Occultella kanbiaonis: one gene and its partner. The protein of the gene in region 1 interacts with the protein of each later gene in a pairwise test. Links are inferred from orthologs where the notes say so. Each region holds a gene or a part of one and is shown on either strand. Other genes may lie near its edges.

Region 1 (14,443 bases):
GGCCGTCCTGGTCGCGGCGGCGCTCGGCTGGCTGGTGCTGTACTCACCGGTCCTCGCCCTCGCCGAGGACGAGATCACGATCACGGGCACGACCGAGATCGTCACCGATGCCCAGGTCCGCGAGGTGGTCCAGGCCCAGGCCGGGGTGCCGCTCGCCCGCCTCGACACCGGCGCCATGGCCAACGGGATCGAGTCGCTGACCGGGGTGCTCGACGTGCGGATCAGCCGGGTCTGGCCGTCCGGCGTCGAGGTGGCGGTCGAACCCCGGGTCCCGGTCGCCAGCGTGGCCGCCGACGGCGGCGGGTTCGCACTCCTGGACGCCGAGGGTGTGGAGCTGGCGCACACGGAGGCACCCACCGAGGCACTGCCGGTGATCACGGTGCCGCTCGGCGAGGAGGGCACCGCCGTTTCGCTGCAGGCGGTCCTGACGGTGCTGTCGCAGCTGCCGCCGGACCTGCTCGCCCAGGTCGCCGACGCCGGAGCACAGACGCCGAACCAGGTCCGGTTCACCCTGACCGACGGGGCCGAGGTGATCTGGGGGAGTGCGGACGACGGCGACCTCAAGGTGGCCGTGCTGACCACTCTGCGCAGCGTCCCCGCGGCCGTCCCTCCGGCCGTCTACGACATCTCCGCTCCGCTCAGCCCGATCACCAGGTAGCCGGTGAATCGAACCCACGGCGCGACACGCCCGCGTGGTGATTGCCGAACGTCCCGACGGCACCTAGCGTCATCTGCATCGAGAAAATGACATAACTCTAAACCTCAGGTTGAGGTTGAGAGTTCAGGGTTCCTCCCGGGGGACCACGCACGAGTGGGAAGCACGATCGGCCATCGGAAGGCCGGGACTGTCAGCCCAGCACCAAGCGACTGGCGAACGAGAGGGACTGACGTGGCGGCACCGCAGAACTATCTGGCGGTCATCAAGGTGGTCGGGATCGGCGGTGGCGGCGTGAATGCCGTCAACCGCATGATCGAGGTCGGGTTGAAGGGCGTGGAGTTCATCGCCGTCAACACCGACGCCCAGGCCCTGCTGATGAGCGACGCCGACGTGAAGCTCGACGTCGGCAGGGAACTGACCCGAGGGCTCGGCGCGGGCGCCGACCCGGAGGTGGGCAAGAAGGCGGCCGAGGATCACTCGGAGGAGATCGAGGAGGTCCTGCGCGGCGCCGACATGGTCTTCGTCACCGCGGGTGAGGGTGGTGGCACCGGGACCGGTGGCGCGCCGGTGGTCGCGAAGATCGCCCGCTCCCTCGGAGCCCTGACCATCGGTGTGGTGACCCGGCCGTTCACGTTCGAGGGTCGCCGACGCGGCGTCCAGGCGGACACCGGCATCGAGGCGCTGCGCGCCGAGGTGGACACCCTGATCGTGATCCCGAACGACCGGCTGCTGTCCATCAGCGACCGGAACGTCTCGGTGCTCGACGCGTTCAAGTCCGCCGACCAGGTGCTGCTGTCCGGTGTGCAGGGCATCACCGACCTGATCACCACACCCGGCCTGATCAACCTGGACTTCGCGGATGTGAAGTCCGTGATGCAGGGCGCGGGCAGTGCCCTGATGGGGATCGGGTCCGCGCGCGGGGAGGACCGCGCCGTGCAGGCCTCCGAGCTGGCGATCTCCTCGCCCCTGCTGGAAGCCAGCATCGACGGCGCCCACGGCGTCCTGCTGTCCATCCAGGGCGGCAGCGACCTCGGCCTGTTCGAGATCCACGAGGCGGCCCGGCTGGTCCAGGAGGCCGCGCACCCCGAGGCGAACATCATCTTCGGTGCGGTCATCGACGACGCCCTCGGCGACGAGGTGCGGGTCACCGTGATCGCGGCCGGCTTCGACGCCGGCGGCCCGAAGGTGGCCAACCGGGCGGACCAGCAGCAGAGCAGGTCCAAGCCCGCCGCCGCCCCGGTGCCGGCCCAGCGGCCCACGCCGCCGGCCGTCGTCGAGCCCGCCGCCGAGCGGGTGGAGGAGGCGCCTCGACCGGCGCCCGTGCGCGAGCCGGTGCCGGTCGCCCAGGCAGCGCCGGAGCGTCCCTCGCAGAACGGCCAGCCGACCCAGGGGCTGGAGGTGCCGCGGGTCTTCGACGAGCAGCCCCGCAGCCGCCGCGAGGACGACCTGGACGTGCCCGATTTCCTCAAGTGACGTGCTGGCCGCCGACCTCGGCCCGATTGCGGTCGGCGGCTTCACCACGCGTGCGGGCGGCGTCAGCCGCGGGGCGTACGAGTCGCTGAACCTCGGCGCCGGGGTGTCCGACGACCCCGACGCCGTCGCCACGAACCGACGCCGGGTCGCCGACCGGCTCGGCCGGCCGGTCGCGTTCCTGACCCAGGTGCACTCCGACCGGGTGCACGGGGTGAGCGTGCCGCCCGAGCCGGGCGTGGTCGCCGTCGCCGAGGCGGACGCCTCGCTGACCGACCGCACCGACGTCGGCCTCGGCGTGCTGGTCGCCGACTGCGTGCCGATCCTGCTCGCCGGGGACCACCTCGTCGCCGCCGTGCACGCCGGGCGTCGCGGCCTGCTGGCCGGGGTGCTGAGCAACACCCTGTCCCGGATGCGTGCGGCCGGGGCGCCGGCGATCTACGCGTCCATCGGCCCGTCCATCTGTGGGCGCTGCTACGAGGTTCCGGAACAACTGCGCAGCGAGTCCGCCGCGGTGATCCCCGAACTCGCCGCCACGACGTCCTGGGGGACGCCGTCGCTGGACCTCGTCGCCGGGGTGCGCGTCCAGCTGGCCGAGGCTGGCGTGGCGACCGTGCAGCACCACGACCGGTGCACGCGCGAGGACCCGGACCTGTTCTCCTACCGGCGGGACGGCCTGACCGGACGGTGCGCGGGTGTGGTGGCGCTGGCGGGGTGATCGCGGGCCGCGCGACGACACGCCGCGACCGGTGACGGCGGGCTCGGGATCGCTGGTCTAGCGTCAGAGGCAACGACACCCACCCCACACCGACGGGCGAGATCACCCGCCGCCCGGCGATCACATGAGGAGCAGGCATGGCCGGAGCGCTGCGCAAGACGATGATGTACCTCGGGCTCTCCGAGGCCGACCGCGAGAGTGCCTACGACGACCAGCAGGTCGACGAGCACGACGTCGAGGACTCCTACGACGACTACGAGGCGTACGAGACCGTCGAGCACGCCCCTGCCCAGGAGGCCCAGGTGACTCCGATCACACGTGCCGCATCGCACACCGGTGCCAACCTGCGCCGGATCACGACCGTGCACCCGCGTACTTACAACGACGCGAAGGTGATCGGCGAGGCGTTCCGGTCCGGGACCCCGGTGATCATGAATCTCACGGACATGACCGACGCCGAGGCCAAGCGCCTCGTCGACTTCTCCGCGGGTCTGGTCTTCGGGCTCCGCGGTGCCATCGAGCGGGTCACCAGCCGGGTGTTCCTCCTCTCGCCCGCCACGGTGGAGGTGGCGACCGAGTCGCACGAGCCCGACACCAAGGCCCGGTTCTTCAACCAGAGCTGATCGTGGCGTGGGTCGTCGGGGTCGTCTATCTGCTCCTCCTGCTGTTCCTGATCCTCATGTTGGTCCGGGTGGTCCTGGACTGGGTAATCCAGTTCGCCCGGGACTGGAAGCCCACCGGTGTGATGCTGGTGGTCGCCGAGGTGGTCTACACCATCACCGACCCGCCCCTGAAGGCGCTCCGGCGGCTCATCCCGCCGTTGCGGCTGGGCGGTTTCGCGATCGATCTCGCGTTCCTCGTGCTGATCATCGTGGTGTCCGTGCTGATGGCCGTCCTGCGGCCATTGACACCTGCTTGAGATGCAAGTACCGAGAAGTCCGCTACCGTGAACCTGCGTCAGTGACACACTGTCGCTGACCGAACGACCTAGACCGAGGTGACGACTATGGCGCTGCTGACGGCAGACGACGTCCTCAACAAGAAGTTCCAGCCGACCAAATTCCGTGAGGGCTACGACCAGGACGAGGTCGACGATTTCCTCGACGAGATCGTGAACACCCTTCGGGTGGTCGGCGGCGAGAACGAGGAACTGAAGGCCAAGCTCGACGCGGCGGAGCGCCGCATCTCCGAGCTCTCCGGCTTCGCCGGCGGCGAGGCGGCCTCTGCGGAGGACACCACGCAGTTCGCCGCCGTGGGCGAGCAGCCCGAGGCGCAGGCCGAGCCCGAGCAGGCTCCCGAGGTCGAGGAGACCCCCGCAGCCCCTGCGGCCGCCGCGTTCACGCCGCCGTCCGCTGGGACCGAGCCGGAGTCCGCCACCGGGATGCTCCAGCTGGCCCAGCGGGTCCACGACGAGTACGTCAGCAACGGCAAGGCCGAGGCGGACCGGATCATCTCCGAGGCCACCGTCGAGAGCGAGCGCCTCACCCGTGAGGCCGACGAGCAGCGGGCCCGCACCCTGAACCAGCTCGAGGGCGAGCGCTCCCTGCTGGAGCGCAAGATCGACGAGCTGCGCGTGTTCGAGCGGGACTACCGCACCCGCCTGAAGAGCTACCTGGAGGGCCTGCTCTCCGACGTCGAGGGTCGTGGCAACGTGTCCTCGGCGTACTCCGGCGAGCCCGGCGAGTCGCGCCGCCCGTAGTTCATAGCGCACCATAGTTCGCACCACACGGCGGCGGGCCTCCGACCAGGGGGCCCGCCGCCGTTCCTGAGCCGAAGGGCAGTACCCATGGACCGTTCGACGGAGCCGACGCCGTCGGACGCCGAGGAGACGCGCGGATCGGACGGCTCCTCGGCCGCCGGCCGGCACCTGGCCATCGCGCCGGCCCGTCGGCGGCGCCTGCTGGCGCTGCTGGTCGGACTCACCGTGGTGGTGCTGGTCGTGGACCAGGTCGTCAAGTACCTCGCGGTGACCCGGCTCGAGCCGGGTGAGTACGTCCCGATCATCGGGGACCTGCTCGGGCTGAGCCTCGTCTTCAACTCCGGGGCCGCGTTCTCGTTCGCGGAGGGCTCCACCTGGTTCTTCACGATCGCGGCCGTCGTGGTCACGGCCGTCATCATCGTCGTCGCCCGGCGGCTCGGGTCGCTCGCCTGGGCCATCGCACTCGGCGCCCTGCTCGGCGGCAACCTCGGCAACCTCGCGGACCGACTGTTCCGCGAGCCCGGCTTCGGCGTGGGCCACGTGGTCGACATGATCAACTACAACAACTGGTTCGTCGGCAACGTCGCGGACATCGCGATCGTGCTGTCCGCGATCGCCATCGCCGTGCTCACCTTCCGCGGGCTCAGCGTGGACGGTCGCCGGCTGGCCCCGGCCGGGCACGGGTACGAGGAGACCAGGGGGGCGGAGGCGGCAGACGTCGCGGACGCGACCGGGGACGTCGACCCCGAGGAGAAGACGGCCGCCGTCGACGAGGAGGCGAGCGCCGCCGTCGGGCCGGAGGAGACCGCGCCCGAGCAGAACCGGGACGGCCCCACCACCGCCAACGGCACCGACCGTGGCTGACACACGCTCCATGCCGGTCCCGGACGGGCTGGCCGGGGAACGGGTGGACACCGCGCTCGCCCGGCTGCTCGGGCTCAGCCGCACCCGCGCCGCCGAGCTGGCCGCGAACGGTGACGTGCTGTTGGACGGTCGTCCGCTCGGCAAGTCCGACAGGCTCGTCGCGGGCGGCTGGCTCGAGGTCACCCTCGCGGACCTCGCCCCCACTCCGACCACGCCGCCGGAGCCGGTGCCGGGGATGGCGATCCGCTACGACGACGACGACGTGGTGGTCGTGGACAAGCCGGTCGGCGTCGCCGCGCACCCGAGCCCGGGCTGGAGCGGGCCGACGGTCGTCGGCGGGCTCGCCGCGGCGGGCTACCGGATCTCCACGTCGGGGGCGCCGGAGCGCCAGGGCGTCGTGCACCGGCTCGACGTCGGCACGTCCGGGCTGATGGTCGTCGCCAAGAGCGAGCGGGCCTACACCGTGCTCAAGCGGGCGTTCAAGGAGCGCACCGTCGAGAAGGTCTACCACGCGGTGGTGCAGGGGCACCCGGACCCGTCGACCGGCACGATCGACGCTCCGATCGGACGGCACCCCACGCTCGACTACAAGTGGGCCGTGGTCGCCGACGGCAAGGACAGCGTCACCCACTACGAGACCCTCGAGGCGATGCGGCGGGCCTCGCTCCTGGAGGTCCACCTGGAGACCGGGCGGACCCACCAGATCCGGGTGCACATGAGTGCCGTGCACCACCCGTGCGTGGGGGATCTGACCTACGGCGCCGATCCGACGATCGCCCAGGAGCTCGGGCTGACCCGCCAGTGGCTGCACGCCATGCGGCTCGGCTTCCACCACCCGGGCACGGGCGACTGGCTCGAGGTCACCAGCTCCTACCCCGAGGACCTCACGGTCGCGCTGGAGAGGCTGCAGGGGCCATGAGGGTGCTCCGCATCGATGCTGCCCGCCCCGGCTACGCGGCCGGCCTGGCCCGCGTGCACGCGATCCGGTTCGAGGTGTTCGTCGGCGAGCAGGGCGTGCGCGAGGACGAGGAGCTCGACGACCTCGACGCCCGGCCCGGCACGGCGCACGTGCTCGTCACCGACGATCCCGAGGACGTCACCGGTGCCGCGGACCTCGGCACCGCGCGGCTGCTCGCCGACCCCGCGCACCCGGGCGTGGTGCACGCGACCCGGGTCGCGGTGCGGGGCAGTGCCCGACGGCGGGGCGTGGGCCGGGTGCTCATGGCCGCCCTCGAGGAGATCGCCCTGGCCGAGTACACGGCCGGGGAGCCCGCGTCGGTCCGGGTCGAGCTGTCCGCGCAGGAGACCGCCATGCCGTTCTACCGTTCGCTCGGGTACGAGATCGGCGCCGACCGCTACCTGGACGCCCGGATCTGGCACCGCGACGCCGTCAAGGTGCTCACGACGTCGTGACGTCGTCCCAGCGGCGCGGTCCGGTGCCGGTCGCGCCGAGGGTGTCCGAGGGGTTCTGCAGGGTGCAGGTGCGCAGGCTCAGGCAGCCGCAGCCGATGCAGCCGGTCAGGTCGTCACGGAGGTGCTCGAGTGCCGCGATCCGCTCGTCGAGCTCGCTGCGCCACATCCGGGACAGTCGGGCCCAGTCGGCCTTGGTGGGGGTCCGGCCGGCCGGCAACGAGTCGAGCGCCAGACGGATCCGGGCGAGTGGGACCCCGACCCGTTGGGACACCCGGATGAACGCGACCCTTCGCAGCGTGTCCCGCCGGTACCGGCGTTGGTTGCCGGCGGTACGCTCGGCGCTGATCAGCCCCTCCCGTTCGTAGAAGTGCAACGCCGACGGCGCAACACCACTGCGCGCGGAGAGCTCACCGACCGTCAGCACGTGCGTCTTCCCACCTTCGATCCTGGGCATGTGTCAACTCCTTGACCTGAACCTAGGTTGAGACTCTAGCCTGATGATCATGACCGCTCCCGTGGCCGCTGAGCCACCACTGTCCGTCCTCGGACCCGGGCTGCGCTGGATCAGCATCGGCATGTGCGCCCTGGTGTTCCTCGCGGCGTTCGAGTCGCTCGCCGTGACCACGGTGATGCCCGGCATCAGCGCGGCCCTTGATGGTGCCTCGCTGTACGCCCTCGCGTTCTCCGGACCGTTGGCGGTCGGCATCATCGGGATGGTCATCGCGGGGCAGTGGTCGGACCGGACCGGGCCGCGGGGTCCGCTGCTCGCCTCGCTCGCGCTGTTCGTGATCGGCCTCGGGATCGCCGGGTTCGCCACCTCGATGGAGGTGCTGGTCGCCGGGCGCCTGCTGCACGGACTCGGTGGTGGGGCGATCACGGTGTCCCTGTTCGTGATGGTCGCCCGCATCTACCCGCCCGAGCTGCACGCCCGGATCTTCGCCGGATTCGCCGCGGCGTGGGTGGTGCCGTCACTGGTCGGGCCGTTCTTCGGCGGCCTGGTCGCCGAGAACCTCGGCTGGCCCTGGGTGTTCCACGGCGTGATCCTGCTCGTCGTGCCGGCCGTCATCATGCTCCGACCGGCATTGCGCCGGCTCGCCGCGGACGTACCCGGCGCGGCGCCGTGGCGCCTCGGCACGGTCGCCTGGGCGGCGCTCGTCGCGGCGGGAGTGCTCACCGTCGACCTGACCTCAGGCACCGGGACCCCGGCGGGCTGGATCGCAGCGGCGGCCGCTCTCGTGGTGGTGCTGATCGCGCTGCGCCCGCTGCTGCCCGCCGGTGCCCTCCGTGCGCGGCGCGGCCTGCCCGCCGTCATCACCCTGCGGGGATTCCTGTCCGGTGCGTTCGTCGGTGCCCAGGTCTACCTGCCCTACCTGCTCACGGACGTCCACCACGTGACTCCGGTGCTGGCGGGCTTCGGCCTCACCTTCGGCGGACTGGCGTGGGCGCTCGCATCCCAGATCCACGGCCGGGTTGCCACCCGGGTCAGCGACCGGGGCGTCCTGCGCCTTGGCACGAGCCTGGTGCTCTTCGCCATCGCCGCCTCGACGCTCACGAGCGTGCTGGCGGCGCCGGCGCTGGCGACCGTGGCCGTGTGGACGTTCGCGGGTGCCGGCATGGGACTGGCCTACCCGCGGATCTCCACGATGACGCTGGCGCTGTCCTCCGACACCGATCGCGGCTTCAACAGTTCCGCCCTGACGATCGCCGACTCCATCGGTGGTGCGGTCGCCCTGGCCGGTACGGGCGTGGTGTTCGGTGCCCTCACCGACGGCCCGACGGCGTTCGCTCCGTTCAGCGGCGTGTTCGCCCTGGCCACGCTGTTCGCCCTGGCCGCGGCCCTTCTCGTCCGCCGCGCCACCCGGTCCCGTCGGGCCGGGCACCCCGCCGCGGAGCCCGGCGCATCGCGCGCCGACGCGGCCGGTGGCGACTCAGATGGCGTCACCGTGGCCGCCTGATCCGTCGAGCGCGAGGTTGTTGGCCCCTGCAGCGAGCTCGAGGACAACGATGTCGCGTTCGGCGGCCTACAGGTAGCCGGTCTCGGGGTCGATCTGACCGAGGAATCCGCGGATCTCGGTCTCCAGTACCCGCGGCTCGAGTACTGCGACCGTGTTGCTGCCGATGCTGAAGCCGTAGCCGGGGTTCGGGCCGCTCAGCCAGGTGAGGTGGTAGGTGCCGGCCTGACGCCGCACCTCGAACCGCTCGCCGTCGACCACGACGATCTCGATCCCGGACACGGCACACCTACCCTTCGGCCCCGCGAACGGGTGGGCCGGTCGCACCGACCATCATCGCACCCCGGCCGGGTAGGGTTCGCGGCGTGCTGGAACTCGCCGCGGCCTTCGGCTATTGCCTGCTCTCGGCGATCGTGATCGTGCTGCCCGCCGAGGTGTACCTGCTGGCGGTGGCACTGGTCTCGGACGTGCCGGCCGTGTGGCTGGCGCTCGCCGGCGCCGTCGGGCAGGTCGCCGGGAAGATGCTCTACTACCTACTCGGCCGCGGCGTGCTCGACCTCGCCCACCTGCGCAAGCGGTCGACGGCGAAGGGCCGCTGGGTGGATGGCATGGACCGGGTCGAGGCCTGGTGCCGCCGCCACGTCTGGGGTCCCAGCCTGGTCACCGCCGTCAGCGCGTTCGCCGGCGTGCCCCCGTACGCACTGGTCAGCGTCCTGGCCGGCACGGTGCGGATGCGCTGGTGGCTGTTCGCCCTGATCTCCGTGGCCGGGCGCTGGCTGCGCTTCTGGGCCGTGATGACGGTGCCGCACCTGTTGCCGGACACCCTGTTCGGGATCTGAAGCGGCACGAGGGGCCTCGTCCATGCCGGTCGCCGCGCTCACGCCGTCGGCGCGCGCCCCCTGGCCATCTCGGTGTCGCGCATCTCGAGCAGCGAGCAGCCGACGCCGTACGTCACGAAGTCACCGGCCGGCCGCACCCCGACGCCGATCAGGGCGCCCCGCTCCGCGCCGCCGAGCTCCAGCCCGCGGAGCAGCTTCTCCCGCGCGCCCGGCGGCATCTGCGTGGCCGGGAGGATCTGCGCGACGCCGGCGAACGTGACGGTCGCGGCGGGGATCTGGACCCAGGGCACGAACGGAATGCGTTTCGGGATCGGAACCGTCGCCGACACCTCGGGGTTCGCCGCCAGATGCTTGGCCTTCCACTCCTGTGTGTTCGTCGTGAACCACAGCACCCGCTCGACGACGCACGGCATGACCCCGGCCGTCCGCGCCATCCCGCGCGCCGAGACCATCCCGATCACCATGAAGTTCTGCTTCTCGAGGACACGCCACACGTCGTCCGTGCTCAGCTCGACCATCGGGTGCCTCCTCAGGCCCGGGCGGTGTCAGGTCTCACGCTAGTCCTCTGAGCATCCGCAGGCGTCGGACCGCCTCGGTGAGCACCTCGGTCGACTTCACGAACGTGAACCGCACGGTCGTGGCCAGCGCGAGATCGGCGTCGGAGCCGGCCCTGGTGAACGCACTCGTCGGCACTCCGACGACGCCGGCCAGGCTGGGCAGCTCACGGCACAGGTCCACGCCGGTCTCGATGCCTGTCGGCGCGAGCGAGCCGGCGAGCAGGTCGGCGGCGTCGGCGATCACGAAGTAGGTGCCCTGGGGCCGGACCACGGTGAATCCGGCGTCGGTCAGGCCCTCGGTGAGCAGGTCGCGGCGCCGTTGCAGGGACGTCGCCAGGTCGCGCACCCAGGTGGAGTCCGGGCCGCTGCCGGTCTCCAGGTCGAGCGCGGTGGCGATCGCCGGCTGGAACGGCGCCCCACTGACGTAGGTGAGGAACTGCTTGACGGCGCGGACGGCGTCGACGAGCCCCGCCGGCCCGCTCACCCAGCCGATCTTCCAGCCGGTCAGGGAGAACGTCTTGCCGGACGAGGAGATCGTCAGGGTGCGCTCGGCCATGCCGGGCAGGGTCGCGATCGGGACGTGGACGGCGCCGTCGTAGGTGAGGTGCTCGTAGACCTCGTCGGTGACCACGACGGCGTCGTACCGGGCGGCGAGGCGGGCGATCTCGGTGAGCTCGGTGCGGTTCAGCACGGCGCCGGTCGGGTTGTGCGGGGAGTTGAGCAGCACCACCCGGGTGGCCGAGGTGAACGCGGCCCGCAGGGCGGTCAGGTCCAGCCGGAAGCCGTCGGCGGGGTCGGTGCCGGGGCGCAGCGGGGCGCTCGTGTGCGTGGCGCCGGCCAGGGCGATCACCGCGGCGTAGGAGTCGTAGAACGGCTCGAGGGTGAGGACCTCGTCACCGGGACCGGCGAGCGCGAGCACCGCGGCCGCAATCGCCTCGGTGGCACCGGCGGTGACCAGGATCTCGGTGTCCGGGTCAAGGGCGATCCCGTAGTGGCGGTCCTGGTGGGCGGCGATCGCCTCACGCAGGACCCGGATCCCCGGTCCCGGCGGGTACTGGTTGTGCCCGGCCGCGATGGCTGCCGTGGCGGCTGCCTTGACGGTCTCGGGCCCGTCGGCGTCGGGGAAGCCCTGGCCGAGGTTCAGCGAGCCGGTGCTCGCGGCGAGGGCGGACATCTCCGCGAAGATGGTGGGCCGCGGTGCGCCGGTGGCGCCGAGCAGTCCCGTGGCTGCGGCCACCTCGCGCCAGCGCCCACGCGGCAGCGCGCTCAGTTCAGCCATTCGGTGACAATAGCGGCCTCACTCACAGCCCGCCCGCCAATCGTCGAGGTCGCGGTGCTTCAGGATCAGCGAGAACCCGGACAGGGCGGGATCGTCGCAGAACTCGGCGAAGTCACCGGAGCCGGTGCGGTCGGTGTACTCGATCGCGAACACCGGCCGTCCCGCGTCGAGATACCGGCTCAGGTCCGCGCACCACCCGTCCGCCGCGCAGTCCTCGGTGACGGCGAAGTCGAAGGAGTCGACGAGGTCGCCCACGAGGTCGGGTGCGTTCTTCTGCCCGACGGCGAGTCCCCGCTCGTGCGCGGCGCTCGCCCACCACAGGGCGTAGGTGACGGCGTCCGCCCGGGTCAGGTCGAAGCCGGTCTCGGTGTCGTAGGAGTCGATGTTGTCCGGGTCGACGGCGTCGAAGCCCGCCGCGGCGCACGCGTCCAGCCGTGCCTCCATCAGCGGCGCGAGCAGATCCAGGCGGCGGATGTCCAGGAAGCGCTCCCCGTCCCAGCCCGGGTACGCCGCCCCGATCACCTCGGCGGGGAACTCGTCGGCATCGTCGCGCCAGTCCTCCCAGGCGCCCGCGTTGACGTAGCAGATCGTCCGTGCCCCGGCCCCCGAGAGAGCGGCGACCTGCTCGGGCGAGGTGTCCGCGCCGTCGAGGTCGTAGACGGCCACGCCGTCGAGGAGCTCGACGCCGGCCGCCGGCTCGGCGGCCAGCACGATCTGCCAGTTCGCGCCGGCCTCGGGGGACCACCGCTGCGGCGCGCCCCCCGCGCATCCGACGCACCCCGCGGCGAGGGCGAGCACGAGGGCGACGGGTGCCACCCGCCGTCGGCCCCCGCCCGTCCCCACCACGGGATCAGGGTACGGCCGGCGCCGGGGCCGGGGACCCGCCGTCGGGCCCTGACTCGGCCCGGACCGAGACACGCCGGGCGGGACACGCCGGGCCCGGTCGGGCTCGCCGGACACCCTCCCCACAGTGTCCCCGGCTCGACCTAGAATCGCCTGCATGTCCGACGACTTCGTGCACCTCCACGTCCACACCGAGTACTCGATGTTGGACGGGGCGGCGCGGGTGGACGACCTGTTCAAGGAGGCGCAGCGCCTCGGCCAGTCGGCGGTCGCGACCACGGACCACGGGTACTTGTTCGGCGCCTACGACTTCTGGTCGAAGGCCCGCAAGTACGGCATCAAGCCGATCATCGGCGTGGAGGCGTACGTCACCCCGGGCACGTCCCGGTTCGACAAGACCCGCGTCCGCTGGGGCGACGCGAGCCAGGCGGGCGACGACGTCTCCGCGCGTGGTGCGTACACGCACATGACGCTCCTCTCGCGGACCACGCAGGGCATGCACAACCTGTTCCGGATGAGCTCGCTGGCCTCGCTCGAGGGGCAGCTCGGCAAGTGGCCCCGGATGGACCGGGACCTGCTGTCAACGTACGCCGAAGGCCTGATCGCGACCAGTGGCTGCGCGTCCGGGGAGATCCAGACCCGGCTGCGCCTGGGGCAGCGCGAGGAGGCGATCCGGGCAGCGGGGGAGTTGCAGGACATCTTCGGCAAGGAGAACTTCTACATCGAGATCATGGATCACGGTCTCGACATCGAACGCCGCACGCTCGCCGACCTGATCGAGATCGCCAAGGAGATCGGTGCGCCGCTGCTGGCCACCAACGACCTGCACTACACGAAGGAGGAGGACGCCCACGCCCATGAGGCCCTCCTGTGTGTGCAGTCCGGAGCCACGCTGGACGAGCCCACGTACGAGCAGGGCGGCAAGCGGTTCGCGTTCGGGGGCCAGGGGTACTACCTGAAGTCCGCAGCGCAGATGCGCGAGCTGTTCCGGGACTACCCGGAGGCGTGCGACAACACGCTGCTCGTGGCCGAGCAGTGCGACGTGACGTTCACCGAGCAGGTCGGCAAGTACATGCCGCACTTCCCGGTGCCCGAGGGTGAGGACGAGATCTCCACCTTCGTGAAGTCCGTGGAGGTCGGCCTGCACAAGAGGTTCGGCGAGACCGTCCCGGAGGAGGTCCGCAAGCAGGCCGAGTACGAGATCGACATCATCACCTCCAAGGGCTACGCCGGCTACTACCTGGTGGTCGCGGACTTCATCAACTGGGCCAAGGACAACGGCATCCGCGTCGGGCCGGGCCGTGGCTCCGGCGCCGGGTCGATGGCGGCGTACGCGATGAGCATCACCGAGCTCGACCCGCTGAAGAACGGGCTGATCTTCGAGCGGTTCCTCAACCCCGAGCGGATGTCCCTGCCGGACTTCGACATCGACTTCGACGAGCGTCGCCGCAGCGAGGTCATCAAGTACGTGTCCGACACCTACGGCGAGGACAAGGTCGCCTACATCGTCACGTACGGCACCATCAAGGCCAAGCAGGCCCTCAAAGACTCCTCACGGGTGCTCGGCTACCCGTTCGGGATGGGGGAGAAGCTCACCAAGGCGATGCCGCCGGCCGTGATGGGCAAGGACGTCACGCTCTCGGGCATCTACAACCCGGACGACAAGCGCTACGCGGAGGCGGACGAGTTCCGCAAGGTCGTCGAGATCGACCCGGACGCCCAGCGGGTGCTCGAGACGGCCCGCGGCCTGGAGAACCTGAAGCGGCAGTGGGGCGTGCACGCGGCGGGCGTCATCATCGCCAGCGAGCCCCTGATCGACATCATCCCGATCATGCGCCGCGAGCAGGACGGCGCCATCATCACCCAGATCGACTTCCCGGCCGGGGAGGACCTCGGCCTGGTGAAGATGGACTTCCTCGGGCTGCGCAACCTGACCATCCTCGACGACGCACTCGAGAACATCGTCGTCAACGGCAAGGAGCCGGTGGTGGTCGAGGACCTGCCGCTGGACGACCGCCCGACGTACACCCTGCTCAGCCGCGGGGACACCCTCGGCGTGTTCCAGCTCGACGGCGGCGGCATGCGGTCGCTGCTGCGGCTGATGCGGCCGGACAACTTCGAGGACATCTCCGCCGTCGGCGCCCTGTACCG
Region 2 (14,519 bases), 140 kb from region 1 along the record:
GGCGACCGACGGCCCCGACTCCGGCGACGCGGCCACCGAACCCACCCCCACGCCGTCGGGCCAGGTCACCGGCGAGGACGTGCTCGACGCGCTCGAGGGCTCCACGGCCGCGGATCGCGCCGCCGACCCGGACGCCGACGCGGACCTGGCGACCCTGCTCGCCTCGATCGCCATCAACCGGGCACTGTGGGCCGCCGAGCTCCGCGCCGACCTCGGCCTGCCGGGCGGCCCCGACGGCTCAGCCGATCCGGCCACCGCCGACCACGACATTCCGGACCCGCTCCCGGCGTCGGCGGCGCCGGTGGTGCGCACCCTTGACGCGCTCGGCTACACCCAGGAGGTGATCGCGGCCCGCGCGGACTCCTCCGAGCGCGGCGAGGCGGCCGCCGCGGCGGTCACGCTGCGCGACATGGCGGAGGACGTCGCCGTCGCGGCCGGCATCGACGGCACCGACGCGGACCCCCGCGTGGCGGCGTACTCGATCGACACCGCGGACCTGCAGGGTGCCCGGGCGACGCTCATCGCCGAACTGCTGCCCGGCTGGCTCGCCCAGGTGCCCGACGCCGAGACCGACGTCCGGGCGCCGCTGATCGCGCTGGCCACGCAGGCCGCGTTCCTCGGCCAGGACCCGGACCTGCGGATCGCGACGTATCCCGGCCTAGGCTGACGCCTCCGCGAGCAGCTCCAACAGCCGGGCCACGGCCGCGTCGGGCGTCAGTTCCTCACGCTCGCCGGAGGCGCGGGTGCGAACCTCCACCACGCCGTCGGCCAGTCCACGACCGACCACCAGCGCGAACGGCAGTCCGAGCAGCTCGGAGTCGGCGAACTTCACGCCCGCCGAGACCTTCACCCGGTCGTCGTAGAGCACCTCGACGCCGGCCGCCTCCAACTGCGCGGCCAGGCCCTCCGCCGTCGTGAAGACGGCCTCGTCCTTGCCGGTGGCGAGCACGTGCACGTGCGCGGGCGCGACCTGGACCGGCCAGGACAGGCCCTTGGCGTCGCAGGTCTTCTCGGCGATGGCGGCCAGCGCCCGGGTGACCCCGATCCCGTAGGAGCCCATGGTGACCGTGACGGCCTTGCCGTTGGCGTCGAGCACCTTCAGGTCGAGTGCCTTGGCGAACTTCTGCCCGAGGGCGAAGATGTGACCGATCTCGATGCCGCGGGCCAGCTCGAGCGGGCCGGAACCGTCCGGGGCGGGGTCGCCGACGCGCACCTCGGCGACGTCGATGACCCCGTCGGCGGTGAAGTCCCGCCCGGCGACGAGCCCGAAGACGTGCTTGCCCGCCTCGTTGGCCCCCGTGATCCACGCGGTGCCGTCCACGACGCGGGGGTCGAGCAGGTAACGAACCGCCCCGCTGGCACCGTCGGTGCCGTCGGAGTCACGCGGCGCACCGTTCGGGCCGAGTACACCGGGCCCGATGTACCCGGCGACCAGCTCGGGGTGGGTGGCCAGGTCCTTCGCCGTGGCCTGCTCGACCTCCGCCGGGAACACGGCGGCCTCGAGGCGCTTGGCGTCCACCTGCCGGTCCCCCGGCAGGCCGATCACGAGCAGTTCCCGGGCGCCGGTGGGCGAGACCAGGGTGACCACCACGTTCTTCAGCGTGTCCGCACCCGTCCACGCGCCGCCGTCGGGCCTGGCCTGCGTGGCGTTGGCCACGTCGACCAGCGACTCGATCGTCGGGGTGTCCGGCGTGTCCGCGACGTACGCGGCGGGCAGGCCGGCGACCACGGCCGCCTCGACGGGCTCCGGCGACGGTGTGTGCACCGCCTCGACGTTCGCGGCGTACCCGCCGGGCGAGCGCACGTAGGTGTCCTCGCCGATCTCGCACGGGAACAGGAACTCCTCGGAGCGCGAGCCACCCATCGCCCCGGACATCGCCGAGACGATCACGTAGTCGAGGCCGAGGCGGGTGAAGATCCGCTCGTACGCGGCGCGCTGGGCGTCGTAGGAGGCGGCCAGGCCGGCCTCGTCGATGTCGAAGGAGTAGGCGTCCTTCATGATGAACTCGCGGCCTCGGATCAGGCCGGCGCGCGGGCGCGACTCGTCGCGGTACTTGGTCTGGATCTGGTAGAGCGTGAGCGGCAGCTCCTTGTAGGAGGAGTACAGGTCCTTGACCAGGAGGGTGAACATCTCCTCGTGCGTGGGCGCGAGGAGGTAGTCGGCCTCCTTGCGGTCCTGGAGCCGGAACAGGTTCGGGCCGTACTCGGTCCAGCGGCCGGTCGCCTCGTAGGGCTCCCGCGGCAGCAGCGCCGGGAAGTGGACCTCCTGCGCCCCGGTCGCGTCCATCTCCTCGCGCACGATCGCCTCGACCTTGGCGAGGACCTTCAGCCCGAGCGGCAGCCAGGAGTAGATCCCAGGGGCGGTGCGGCGGATGTAGCCCGCCCGCACCAGGAGGCGGTGGCTCGCGACCTCGGCGTCGGCCGGGTCCTCTCGCAGGGTCCGCAGGAACAGTTTCGACATCCGCATCAGCACGCGGGCGAGTCTATCCGCTGCAACAGGCCCGGATTCTCCCTGGCATGAGCCGAACTCCCTTGCCAGACTGGGACGATGCCGGAGCTACCGGAGGTCCAGGGCCTCGTCGACTTCCTCACCGAACGCACCGTCGGCCGCAAGGTCGCAGCCGTGCACGTGCTCGGGATCCAGACGCTGAAGACGTTCTCCCCCGCACCGGACGCGCTCGCCGGCGGCACCGTGGCGGAGGTGGCCCGGCGCGGCAAGTGGCTCGACCTGCGGGTCGAGGACCTGCCCGACGGCGACCTCCACCTGGTCTTCCACCTCGCCCGGGCCGGGTGGTTGCGCTGGCACGAGAAGCTCCCGGTCGGCGTGTCCCGGTCGCCGAAGTCGCCGGTGGCGCTGCGGGTCGACCTGGACGACGGGTCCGGCTTCAGCCTCACCGAGGCCGGCACCCGCAAGCGCCTGGCCGTGTACGTGGTGGCCTCCCCCGAGGAGGTTCCGGCGATCGCGAGCCTCGGCATCGAGCCGCTCTCGGCGGAGTTCACCCGGGACGCGTTCGCGGCGATCCTCGCCGGGCGCAAGCAGCAGATCAAGGGCGTGCTGCGCGAGCAGGGCACGATCGCCGGGATCGGGAACGCCTACAGCGACGACATCCTGCACGCGGCGCGAATGAGCCCGTTCGCGATCAGCTCCTCTCTCGACGACGAGGCCGTGACCCGGCTCTACGACGCCATCGGGGAGGTGCTCCGGCCCGCGATCGAGGCGTCCTCGGGCCGCCCGGCAGCGGAGCTGAAGGACGCGAAGCGGTCCGGGATGCGCGTGCACGGTCGCGCCGGAGCGGAGTGCGGGGTCTGCGGGGACGTGATCCGGGAGGTCTCGTTCGCCGACTCGGCCCTGCAGTACTGCGCCACCTGCCAGACCGGCGGGAAGATCCTCGCCGACCGGCGGATGTCGAAGCTGCTGCGCTGAGGCGCGCGACCCCAGGCGCTGAGATCGCACCTACGGGGTCGAGATCGGACACGTTCGTGGTCCGATCTCAGGGGCAAAGGTGCGATGTCAGCGGGGTGGTCCTAGAACAGGATCGTCGCGAACGTCCCCACCTCGCGGAAGCCCACCCTGCGGTAGGCCGCGAGCGCGGGTGCGTTGTAGGAGTTCACGTACAGGGACACCAGCGGGGCGACCTGGGCGCGGGCGTACGCGACCACGGCGGCCATGCCGGCCACGGCGTGGCCCTGGCCGCGCAGGTCCGGGTGCACCCAGACACCCTGGACCTGGGTGACGCCGAGCGCCACGGTGCCGAGCTCGGCCTTGAACACCACGCGACGGCCCTCGGGGCCATCCTCGATCCGGGACAGCGACCGACCGCCCTGGACCAGGGACCGGACCCGCCGCTCGTACCCACCACCGGCCGTGAGCGGGGAGTAGCCGACCTCCTCGGTGAACATCGCCACGCACGCCGGCAGCAGCAGGTCGAGGTCGTTCACGGACGTCAGACAGACCCCGGGGTCGGGTGCGACGAGCGGGTCACCGTCGATGACCATGGACGGCTGGTCGGGGCGGATGTCCCTTGGGGTGGGTGCGAAGCCGCGCATCGCCTCCCACAGCCGCATCACGTCGTGGGCGGGGCCGACCACCGAGGAGAACCGGCGCGAGCGTCGCCGCACGTGATCGGCGACGGCCTCGACCGCGACGTCCGACAGGCGCAACGGCACCAGGTTCCCGCCGGTCCAGCACAGGCCGGTCAGCCCGTGGGGTTCCCGGATGCACAGGAGCTGGTCGCGGTAGAACCCGTAGGAGGACATCGCCTCGACGTGCTCCCCCAGCAGGGCGGCGTCGACCGGGTCCTGCTTGGCGAACGCGATCAGCTCGGCCACGTCCGCCGAGCGCGCGTCCTGGACCACCACATCGGGGTGGGTCTGCAGGGCTGCGCGCCATGGCCACGTCGGCATGTTGCGATTGTGCCTCACCTGGCGGGTCAGGACACGGTGACGACCGGGCCGCCGGTCGCACCGCCCGGCTGGGCCTCCGCGATCCGCATGGCCTCCTCGATCAGGGTCTCGACGATGAGCGCCTCGGGCACGGTCTTGACGACCTCGCCCTTGACGAAGATCTGGCCCTTGCCGTTCCCGGAGGCCACCCCGAGGTCGGCCTCTCTGGCCTCCCCTGGCCCGTTCACGACGCAACCCATGACGGCCACCCGCAGCGGCACGTCCATGCCCTCCAGACCGGCGGTGACGCGCTCGGCGAGCGTGTACACGTCCACCTGGGCGCGCCCGCACGAGGGGCAGGAGACGATCTCGAGCTTGCGCTCGGCGAGGTTCAGCGACTGCAGGATCTGGATGCCTACCTTGACCTCCTCGACCGGTGGCGCGGACAGGGACACCCGGATCGTGTCGCCGATGCCCTGGCTGAGCAGGGCGCCGAACGCGGTCGCGGACTTGATCGTGCCCTGGAACGCCGGGCCGGCCTCGGTGACCCCGAGGTGCAACGGCCAGTCCCCTGCCTCCGAGAGCAACTCGTAGGCACGCACCATGACCACCGGGTCGTTGTGCTTGACCGAGATCTTGAAGTCGTGGAAGTCGTGCTCCTCGAACAGTGAGGCCTCCCACACCGCGGACTCCACCAGTGCCTCGGGGGTGGCCCGGCCGTACTTCTCGAGCAGCCGCTTGTCGAGCGAGCCCGCGTTCACCCCGATCCGTAGCGAGGTGCCGGCGTCGGCCGCGGCGCGGGCGATCTCCTTGACCTGGTCGTCGAACTTGCGGATGTTGCCCGGGTTCACGCGCACCGCCGCACAGCCGGCGTCGATGGCGGCGAACACGTACTTGGGCTGGAAGTGGATGTCCGCGATCACCGGGATCTGCGACTTCTTCGCGATCACGGGCAGCGCGGCCGCGTCCTCGGTGGTGGGCACGGCCACCCGGACGATGTCACACCCGGCCGCGGTGAGTTCGGCGATCTGCTGCAGGGTCGCGTTGATGTCGCTCGTCGGCGTGGTGGTCATCGACTGCACCGAGATCGGGGCGCCCCCACCGACGTCGACCGTGCCGACCCGGATCCTGCGGGTGGCTCGCCGCGGCGCCAGCACCGGCGGGGTCTCCTTGACTTCGGGCATGCCCAGACTGATCGGAACGCTCACGCCTCAAGTATCACACCGCGCCCGCCACGGGCGCCTCAGCCCAGGGTGACGGGTTTGACGATGTCGGCGAAGGCCAGCAGCAGACTCATGCTGCCCAGCACGATGATGACCAGGTAGGTGAGCGGCATCAGCTTCGCGGTGTCCGCGTGACCCGGGTCCGGGCGACCGAACGCCTGCGCGAGGCGGCGCCTGGCCCCCTCGAACAGGGCCCCGGCGATGTGCCCGCCGTCAAGGGGCAGCAACGGGATCATGTTGAACACGAACAGCGCCATGTTCAGCGACGCCACCAGGGAGAGCAGGTCCGCGGTGCGCTCCGCGGCTCCGTAGTCGGCCGAGTCGATGGAGGCGATCTCACCGGCGAACCGGCCGACGCCGATCAGACCGACCACGCCGGGGTCGCGTTCCTCGGTCCCGAACACTGCCTGGGCGATCGCGACCAGACGCTGCGGGAGCGAGAGCACCACGTCGACGGTGCCCGTGAACACCGACCCCACGAACGCCGGCACCGCGGACAACGGCTGCGGAGTGAGCTCGTAGGCCGCCGAGATGCCCACGAACGGTACCGGCGCGAGCACCGGTTCGCCGTCGGCGTCGGTGACCACGGCACCGTCGGCCACGACCGGTCGGTCCTCGAGGACCGGAGTCACGGTGAGCGTGACCTCCTCGCCGCCACGGTCGACGACGACCGTCGCGGGCTCGGTGCCGCCGTCGGTGATCGCGGTGGAGATGTCGGCCCACTCGGTGACCGGCTCCCCGTTCCAGGAGACGATCCGGTCCCCCTCCTCGAAGCCGGCCATCGCCGCGGGCGAGTCCGCATCGCCGGCGGCGCACTCGCGCTGCTCGCTCGCCGGCACGATGCACTCGGAGACGCTGCTGATCCGGTTGCTGGCCGTGGCGGTCCCGAACGCGGTGAGGATGATCGCGAACAGCACCGTGGAGATGATCAGGTTCACCACGGGTCCGCCGAACATCACGGCCAACTTCTTCGGGGTGCTGAGCTGGTAGAAGACCCGGTGCCGCTGCCCGTCGGGGAGTTCCTCGCCGATCTCCTGGGCGCTGGCGGAGCGGGCGTCCTCGGCCATCGAGTCCATCAGGCCGCGCAGTCCCCGACGCCGCAACCTGGCCTCGGCGGCAGCGTCCTCGCTGACCTCCTCGCGGGCGGGCGGGAACATGCCGACCATCCGCACGTACCCGCCGAGCGGCAGCATCTTGATGCCGTACTCGGTCTCGCCGCGCTTGGTGGACCAGAGGGTCTTGCCGAACCCGACGAAGTACTGGGAGACCTTGACGCCGAACAGTTTCGCGGGCACCAGGTGGCCGATCTCGTGCAGCGCGATGGAGATGATCAGCCCCACCGCCACGAACAGCACGCCCAACCAGAAGTCCATTCCTACCCCAGTGCACCGGGCCCGGGACCGTCCCGGCTGCGCAGTGCCGCCTCAGCGTACGTCGCGTTGCTGAGAACGAGCCACCGAACCACCCGGGTGACCGGTGGGCAGATCGCACCACCGCCGGGCGGGCGAGCGAGGGCTCGCGGCTCAGCGTCGGGCGAGCAGCTCCCCCGCGCGCGCCCGGGCCCACCGCTCCGCATCCTCGACGGCCTCGACGCTCAGGTCGGCGGCGCTGGTGCCGGGGTGCTCGTCCAGCACGGCGGCGACCGTGTCCACGATGTCCAGGAACGCGATCCGGCCACCGAGGAACGCGGTCACGCACTCCTCGTTCGCGGCATTCAGCACGCCCGGGTGGGTGGCGGACGCGGCGACCGCGGCGCGCGCGAGCGCCAGAGCCGGGAACACGCCGTCGTCCACGGGCTCGAACGTCCACGACGTGGCCAGGTCCCACCGGCATGCCGCGGCGGCACCGGGCACCCGGTCCGGCCAGCCCAGGCCGAGGGAGATCGGCAGCCGCATGTCCGGCGGAGACGCCTGCGCGATCGTGGAGCCGTCGACGAACTCGACCATGGAGTGCACCACCGACTGAGGGTGCACCACCACCACGATGTCCGCGACCGGGACACCGAACAGCAGGTGTGCCTCGATGAGCTCGAGTCCCTTGTTGACCAGCGTCGCGGAGTTCGTGGTGACCATCGGACCCATCGCCCAGGTCGGGTGCGCGAGCGCCTGCTGCGGCGTCACACCCGCGAGCTCGGCGCGGGTCCGGCCCCGGAACGGCCCGCCGGAGGCGGTCAGGATCAGCCGGGCGACCTCCGCCGGCGCACCCGAGCGCAGCGCCTGCGCGATCGCCGAGTGCTCGGAGTCGACCGGCACGATCTGGTCCGGGCGCTGCTGGGCCGCGTGCACCAGGGCGCCCCCGGCCACCAGCGACTCCTTGTTCGCCAGCGCGAGTGTTGAGCCGGCGCGCAGCGCGGCCAGGGTGGGGGCAAGCCCGATCGAGCCGGTGATCGCGTTCAGGACGACGTCCGCACCGACGCCGGCGACGGCGCGGGCCGCGTCCGCACCGACAAGCACCTCGGGCCGTGGCCGGGGCAGGCCGAGCCGCTGCGCGGCGTCGTCGAGGTGGTCGGCGAACGCCGCGGCGGTCCCGTCGGCCAGCGCGACGAGTTCTACCTCGAACCGGACCGACTGCTCCGCGAGGAGCTGGAGGTGTCCGCCGCCGGCCGCGAGCGCGGTGACCCGGAACGACTCGGGCGCCGCGGCGATCACGTCGAGCGCCTGGGTCCCGACAGACCCCGTGGACCCGAGCAGCGCGACGGTGCGGGTCATTCGACGGCGAGCAGCACGTCCACGGCGCGGTCGAGGTAGGCGTCCACCGGACCCTCGCCGTACGCACGCGAGCGCGGCGCCGAGGGGAAGGTCGCCTGCCGCAGTTCGGCCGCAGAGAGCTTGGCACCGGAGTCGAAGTAGTCCACGAGCCGGTCCAGGACGTCGTCCACCGCATCGGCGGCGTAGCCGCGACCCCGCTCCGGCGGCGCGAACCGCTCGCCGTCGGGTCGGACCAGGCGCGGGTAGAGCGTGGTCGCCCGTTCGGCCACCCGCTCCATCCAGGCCTCCTGGCCGTGGGTGGCGATGAAGTCCGAACGGTCTCGTTGGATGAACGCACCCTCGAGCCGGTCGAGGGCGGCGTCGACGGCCGCGGGGTTGTAGCCGTGCCGGACCAGATCGAAGGCGACCTGGCGCACGTCCGCGGCGCTCAGGGTCTCCTCGCCGCTGCCCTCGTAGGACGCCTTCGCCCTCTCGAAGAACTCATCGACCTGCTCACGGTCATACCCGCTCGACAGACTCCCGACGGTGGAGAACAGGCCCTCCATCGACGATCCTTTCCTCGTTCCGGCGCGTACGTGCTCAGCCTATGGGGGCGGCCCGGCTGACCCGGGCCTGACCCACGGTGGTGAATCGTGGCTCATACCTCCGCGGCGAGCTGCCCACACGCCCCGTCGATGTCGCTCCCGCGAGTATCCCGCACCGTGGTCGGGATCCCCGCCGAGCGCAAGCGTGCCACGAATTCGTTCTCGACGTCCTTGTCGCTCGCGGTCCAGATCGAGCCGGGCGTCGGGTTCAGGGGGATCGGGTTCACGTGCACCCAGCCCTTGCCACGCTTGAGCAGCTCGGCGGCAAGCAGGTCCGCACGCCACCCGTGGTCGTTCATGTCCTTGATCAGGGCGTACTCGATGCTGACCCGGCGGCCGGTCACCTCGAAGTACTCACGGGCGGCGTCGAGCGCTTCACCGACGGTCCACCGGGTGTTGATCGGGATCAGCTGCGAGCGCAGCTCGTCGTCCGGGGCATGCAACGAGAGCGCGAGCGTGACCGGGATCCCCTCGGCAGTGAGCTTCCTCATGGCCGGCACCAGTCCCACCGTGGAGACGGTGATGTGCCGGGCGGACATACCGAGGCCGTCCGGCGTGGGATCCACCATCCGGCGCACCGCGTTGATCACGGTGCGGTAGTTCGCGAGCGGCTCGCCCATCCCCATGAACACGATGTTCGTGAGCCGGCGCGGGCCGCCGGGCAGCTCGCCGTCGCGGCAGCTGATGGCGGCGCGGCGTACCTGCTCGATGATCTCGGCGGTGGACAGGTTACGGGTCAGGCCCTGCTGGCCGGTCGCGCAGAACGGGCAGGCCATGCCGCACCCGGCCTGGCTGGACACGCACAGCGTGGCCCGGTCGGAGTAGCCCATCAGGACCGACTCGACCTTGACGCCGTCGAACAGCGACCAGAGCGTCTTGACGGTGTCACCGCCGTCGGCCTCGAGCCGGCGCACCTCCGTGAGCAGCTCGGGCAGGAGCTGCGGGACCAGGTCCTCGCGCATCCCGGCTGGCAGATCGGTCATCGCGCCCGGGTCGCGGGTGAGATGCCCGAAGTAGTGCGTGGAGATCTGCTTGGCCCGGTAGGCGGGCTGGCCGAGCTCGGCGACGACGGCGGCGCGCTCCGCGGAGGTGAGGTCGGCGAGGTGCCGTGGCGGCTTGCCGCGGCGCGGCACCGCGAAGGACAGGCGCGGGCGGTCACCGGCGTCCGGGGCGTGCCCGGGCAGGACCTGAGGCTGTGCGGGAGTGGTCATGGTGCCCCCAGTCTCCCAGACGCGCGGCGACGCCGCGCCGCCACACGACTTGACGCGAGCTAAATAGAGTGAGAATCATTCTCGCTATGAACCGAACAAGAAGACTGGCCCCACTCGCCCTGCTCACCTCCGCCGTCGTCCTGCTCGGCGCCTGCGCGGCGCCGGCGACCACCGAGGACGCCGGCAGTACCGCGACCCACGACGAACACGACCACGACGGCGAGGAGTCGGCGCCCGAGGACGGCCGGCCCACCGAGGAGGCGGCTGGCCCGTCGCCGCGGCTGGCCGTCACCTATGACGGCGGCGTCCTGATCGTCGACGCGCTCTCGCTCGAGGTCCTCGCCGACTTCCCGGCGCAGGGATTCACCCGGGTGAACCCCGCCGGGGACGGGCGGCACCTGTTCCTGACCGTCGGCGAGGAGTTCCGGCTGCTCGACACCGGCGCGTTCAGCGAGGCGCACGGGGACCACTCGCACTCCTACACGACCGAGCCGCTCCTGACCGACGTCGTGATCACGGCGGACCATCCCGGTCATGTCGTGACCCACGCCGAGCGCACCGTGCTGTTCGCGGACGGCACCGGCGAGATCACCGTGCTGGACCCGCACGCGCTGGCGGCCGGTGCACAGGCCCCGGTGCTGTCGACCACGAGCACCCCGCAGGCGCACCACGGGGTCGCGGTGGTGCGCACCGACGACAGTCTCCTGCACACGATCGGCGACTCCGAGTCCCGCTCCGGCGTGGTCCTCCTGGACGCCGAGGGAACCGAGGTCGCCCGCGCGCAGACCTGCCCGGGCGTACACGGTGAGACGGTGGCCGCCGACGAGACGGTCGTGTTCGGCTGCGAGAACGGTGCCCTGATCGTGACCGGGTCGGAGTTCACCCACGCGGCGGCACCGGACGCGTACGGGCGGATCGGGAACCTGGCCGGCTCGGACGCCTCCCCCGTGGTGCTCGGCGACTACAAGTCCGACCCCGACGCCGACCTCGAACGGCCCACCCGGGTCTCCCTCATCGACACCCGCACGGCGCAGATCCGGCTCGTGGACCTCGGCGTGAGCTACAGCTTCCGCTCGCTCGCCCGCGGCCCCGGCGGCGAGGCGCTCGTGCTCGGCACCGATGGGACGCTGCGGATCATCGATCCCGAGGCGGGCACGGTGACCGCCGAGGTCCCGGTGACCGGCTCCTGGACCGAGCCCGAGCAGTGGCAGGACCCGCGCCCGACGCTGCGGGTCGAGGGGTCGTTCGCGTACGTCACCGAGCCGGCCACGTCGACCGTGTTCGTGGTGGACCTGCTCGGCGGCGAGGTGATCGACAGCGCCGTGCTGCCGGTGGTCCCGAACGAACTGAGCTCCGTGGCCGGCTGAGCCGCGGCCGCGACGATCCTGGCCCGGATGGCCCGGTACCCGTTCTTGCACCGACGAACGGGTACCGGGCCGTGGCCCGGGTGGGCTCCCGAACGGGTCAGCCCGGCGCCGCGGCGACTCAGGCCGGCGCGACCACGAGGAGCAGGGCGAACACGACCGGGGAGCAGATCAGGATCGAGTCGACCCGGTCCAGGATGCCGCCGTGCCCGGGCAGGATCTTGCCCATGTCCTTGACCCCGAGGTCCCGCTTGAGCATGGACTCGGACAGGTCGCCCATGGTCGCACCGGCGACGGCGACCACGCCGATGGCGAGCCCGGCCCACCACGTGGCGTCGATGGCGAAGATCGCGAAGCCGACCCCGACCAGGGCGGCGAGGACCACGGACCCGGCGGCACCCTCCCAGGACTTCTTCGGGCTCACCGAGGGCGCCATCGGATGCCTGCCGAACAGGACCCCGGCAATGTAGCCGCCGGTGTCGTTGGCAACCACGAGCGCGACGAACATCAGGACCCGCCACTGCCCGTCGTCGGCGGACAGCATGATCATCAGGAAACCGGCGAGGAACGGGATGTAGGCGGCCGCGAAGATGCCGGCAGTGGCATCGCGCAACGCGTCGCCGCCGCCCCCGTCCAGGACCCGCCAGACGAACACGCCGCCGGCCGTGAGCAGGAATGCGACGAGGAGTGCCTCGATGCCGGCCTGGTAGGCGGAGACGAGCATGCCGACGGTGCCGACCACGAGTGGCAGGTAGGGCAGCCGGATGTCGCGGGTGCGCAGCGCCCGTTCGAGCTCCCAGAGCGCGATCGCGCACACGACGACGGCGAGGACGACGAAGGCCTCCTTGCGGATGAACAGGGAGGCGACCAGGACGGCACCGAGGCCGAGGCCGACCCCGATCGCGGCGGGAAGGTTGCGTCCGGCGCGCGAGGCAGGCGGGGGTTCGTCGGCGGAGCCCGCGGACGCTGGCGAGTCACCGGAGCGCGCGGGTCCGGCGGACGCCGGCGAGGCGCCGGAGGTCGGCCGTGCCCCGGCTGTCGCCGTCAGCCGGTCCGTCCCGGCGCCGCGGGTTCCGGTCGCCGGGTCCTCAGGGCTGCCCGACGGCGTCGCGGGCTCGGGCGACGCCGCCGAAGCCGCAGAGCCGGCCCGCGCCGCGAGCGGCGCGGGCGTGTCGGCGCGCCCCGTCGGTGCGGCACGGTCCGCCGCCGTGGCGGGACCGGCCGGCTCGGCGTCGGTGCCGTTGAGCTCCGCCTCGAGCCGGGCGGCACGTTCCGCGGCGCGCAGGGCGCGCCGCGAGAGCGGCACGCCATCGCTCCCGGTGGCAGGTGGCGGACTTGGATCAACCATGGCCGGGCCCGCTCAGACCTCGAGCAGCTCCTTCTCCTTACCGGCGAGCAGCGAGTCGACGGTGTCGGTGTGCTTCTTGGTGAGCGCGTCGAGCTCGGCCTGGGCGCGGTTCACCTCGTCCTCGCCGGCCTCGCCGTCCTTGGCGATGCGGTCGAGCTCCTCCTTGGCCCGCCGGCGCACGTTCCGCACGGCGACGCGCGCGTCCTCGCCCTTGGTCTTGGCGAGCTTGACGTAGTCGCGGCGGCGCTCCTCGGTGAGGGTCGGCAGGATGATCCGGATCTGGACGCCGTCGTTGCTCGGGTTGACGCCAAGGTCGGACTCGCGCAGGGCCTTCTCGATCGCCGTCATCGAGGTCTTGTCATACGGGGAGAGCATGACGGTGCGGGCCTCGGGAATCGTGATCGAGGCGAGCTGCTGGAGCGGGGTGGGAGCACCGTAGTACTCGACCTCGAGCTTGTTGAACATGCCGGCGTTCGCGCGACCCGTGCGGATGTTGCCGAAGTCCTCACGCGCCACCTCGACGGCCTTGTCCATCTTCTCCTCGGCCTCGAAGAGGGTCTCGTCGATCACGCTTGCTCCTTGCTCTGGTCGGTTCCTGCACCGGACGTCATTGATGTGCCGATCTTCTCACCTCGAAGTGCAGCGGCCACGTTACCCGGCCCCTCCATGCCGAAGATGCGCATGGAGAGCTGGTTGTCGCGGCACATCGCCAGGGCGGTGGAGTCCACGACGCGCAGGTCCTTCTGGATCGCGTCGTCGAAGGTGAGGAAGTCGAGCTTGGTGGCGGTCGGGTCCACGCGGGGGTCCGCGGTGTACACACCGTCGACCCCGTTCTTGCCGACGAGGACCTCCTCGCAGTGGGTCTCGAGTGCTCGCTGGATCGCAACCGTGTCCGTGGAGAAGTAGGGCATCCCCGCGCCCGCGCCGAAGATCACGGCGCGACCCTTCTCGAGGTGGCGGATCGCACGCAGCGGGATGTACGGCTCGGCGACCTGCCCCATCGTGATGGCGGTCTGCACCCGGGTGGTGACGTCCGCCTTCTCGAGGAAGTCCTGCAGGGCGAGGCAGTTCATCACGGTGCCGAGCATGCCCATGTAGTCGGCCCGGGCACGGTCGATGCCGCGCTGCGAGAGCTCGGCACCACGGAAGAAGTTGCCGCCGCCGACCACGATGGCCACCTGGACGCCCTCGTGCACGGCCTCGGCGATCTCACGGGCGATCGAGGCGACCACGTCGGGGTCGAGGCCGACGCTGCCACCGCCGAACACCTCGCCGGAGAGTTTGAGCAGGACCCGACGCGTGGTCGGGGCGGGAGTGAGCGCAGGCATCGGCGAGATCCTCCTGGGTGAGAACGCTGAGTGGATGTGCTGGGGTGAGCGTATGACAGCGGTGGCCCCGGCCCTGGATCAGGACCGGGGCCACCGCCGGATGTTGCTGCTCAGGCGCCGACGCGGAACCGCGCGAAGCCGGTGATCGTGCCACCGGCCTCGGTGACGACCTGGCCCACAGACTTCTTCGGGTCCTTCGCGAAGGGCTGGTCCAGGAGGGCCACCTCCTTGAAGAAGCCGTTCAGGCGACCCTCGACGATCTTCGGCAGTGCCTGCTCCGGCTTGCCCTCGTTGCGGGAGGTCTCCTCGGCGATCCGACGCTCGTCGGCCACCTTGTCGGCGGGGACCTCGTCGCGGCTGAGGTACTGCG

Evidence for each region.
Region 2: the proteins of ftsZ (region 1) and rlmN interact in binary tests that used the Escherichia coli proteins (3 or more experiments, as listed by UniProt). The link is inferred for Occultella kanbiaonis from one-to-one orthologs.

The regions. Positions count from the first base shown.
Region 1 is NZ_CP046175.1:2,149,987-2,164,429, forward strand. What follows is about bases 170-3,010. They hold ftsZ (cell division protein FtsZ), read left to right. Parts: upstream 170-889; coding sequence 890-2,131; downstream 2,132-3,010. Other genes in these bases: GKS42_RS09875 (cell division protein FtsQ/DivIB), read left to right, coding at 170-658; pgeF (peptidoglycan editing factor PgeF), read left to right, coding at 2,133-2,846; GKS42_RS09890 (cell division protein SepF), read left to right, coding at 2,984-3,010. Outside these bases: more of GKS42_RS09875, read left to right, coding at 1-169; more of GKS42_RS09890, read left to right, coding at 3,011-3,469; GKS42_RS09895 (YggT family protein), read left to right, coding at 3,472-3,765; GKS42_RS09900 (DivIVA domain-containing protein), read left to right, coding at 3,853-4,545; lspA (signal peptidase II), read left to right, coding at 4,633-5,409; GKS42_RS09910 (RluA family pseudouridine synthase), read left to right, coding at 5,420-6,328; GKS42_RS09915 (GNAT family N-acetyltransferase), read left to right, coding at 6,325-6,822; redox-sensitive transcriptional activator SoxR, read right to left, coding at 6,809-7,276; GKS42_RS09925 (MFS transporter), read left to right, coding at 7,326-8,777; GKS42_RS09930 (hypothetical protein), read right to left, coding at 8,844-9,056; GKS42_RS09935 (YqaA family protein), read left to right, coding at 9,140-9,613; GKS42_RS09940 (pyridoxamine 5'-phosphate oxidase family protein), read right to left, coding at 9,652-10,131; GKS42_RS09945 (aminotransferase class I/II-fold pyridoxal phosphate-dependent enzyme), read right to left, coding at 10,166-11,449; GKS42_RS09950 (endo alpha-1,4 polygalactosaminidase), read right to left, coding at 11,468-12,295; dnaE (DNA polymerase III subunit alpha), read left to right, coding at 12,450-14,443. UniProt on the Escherichia coli protein: Essential cell division protein that forms a contractile ring structure (Z ring) at the future cell division site. The regulation of the ring assembly controls the timing and the location of cell division.
Region 2 is NZ_CP046175.1:2,010,946-2,025,464, reverse strand. Bases 8,031-10,947 are described here. They hold rlmN (dual-specificity RNA methyltransferase RlmN), read right to left. Parts: upstream 10,110-10,947; coding sequence 8,952-10,109; downstream 8,031-8,951. Other genes in these bases: aztD (zinc metallochaperone AztD), read left to right, coding at 10,196-10,947; GKS42_RS09270 (DivIVA domain-containing protein), read right to left, coding at 8,311-8,859; dxr (1-deoxy-D-xylulose-5-phosphate reductoisomerase), read right to left, coding at 8,031-8,314. Outside these bases: GKS42_RS09305 (hypothetical protein), read left to right, coding at 1-667; GKS42_RS09300 (proline--tRNA ligase), read right to left, coding at 659-2,473; GKS42_RS09295 (Fpg/Nei family DNA glycosylase), read left to right, coding at 2,549-3,424; GKS42_RS09290 (GNAT family N-acetyltransferase), read right to left, coding at 3,526-4,404; ispG (flavodoxin-dependent (E)-4-hydroxy-3-methylbut-2-enyl-diphosphate synthase), read right to left, coding at 4,431-5,591; GKS42_RS09280 (M50 family metallopeptidase), read right to left, coding at 5,627-6,979; more of dxr, read right to left, coding at 7,130-8,030; more of aztD, read left to right, coding at 10,948-11,476; GKS42_RS26475 (phosphatidate cytidylyltransferase), read right to left, coding at 11,595-12,779; frr (ribosome recycling factor), read right to left, coding at 12,834-13,391; pyrH (UMP kinase), read right to left, coding at 13,388-14,149; tsf (translation elongation factor Ts), read right to left, coding at 14,260-14,519.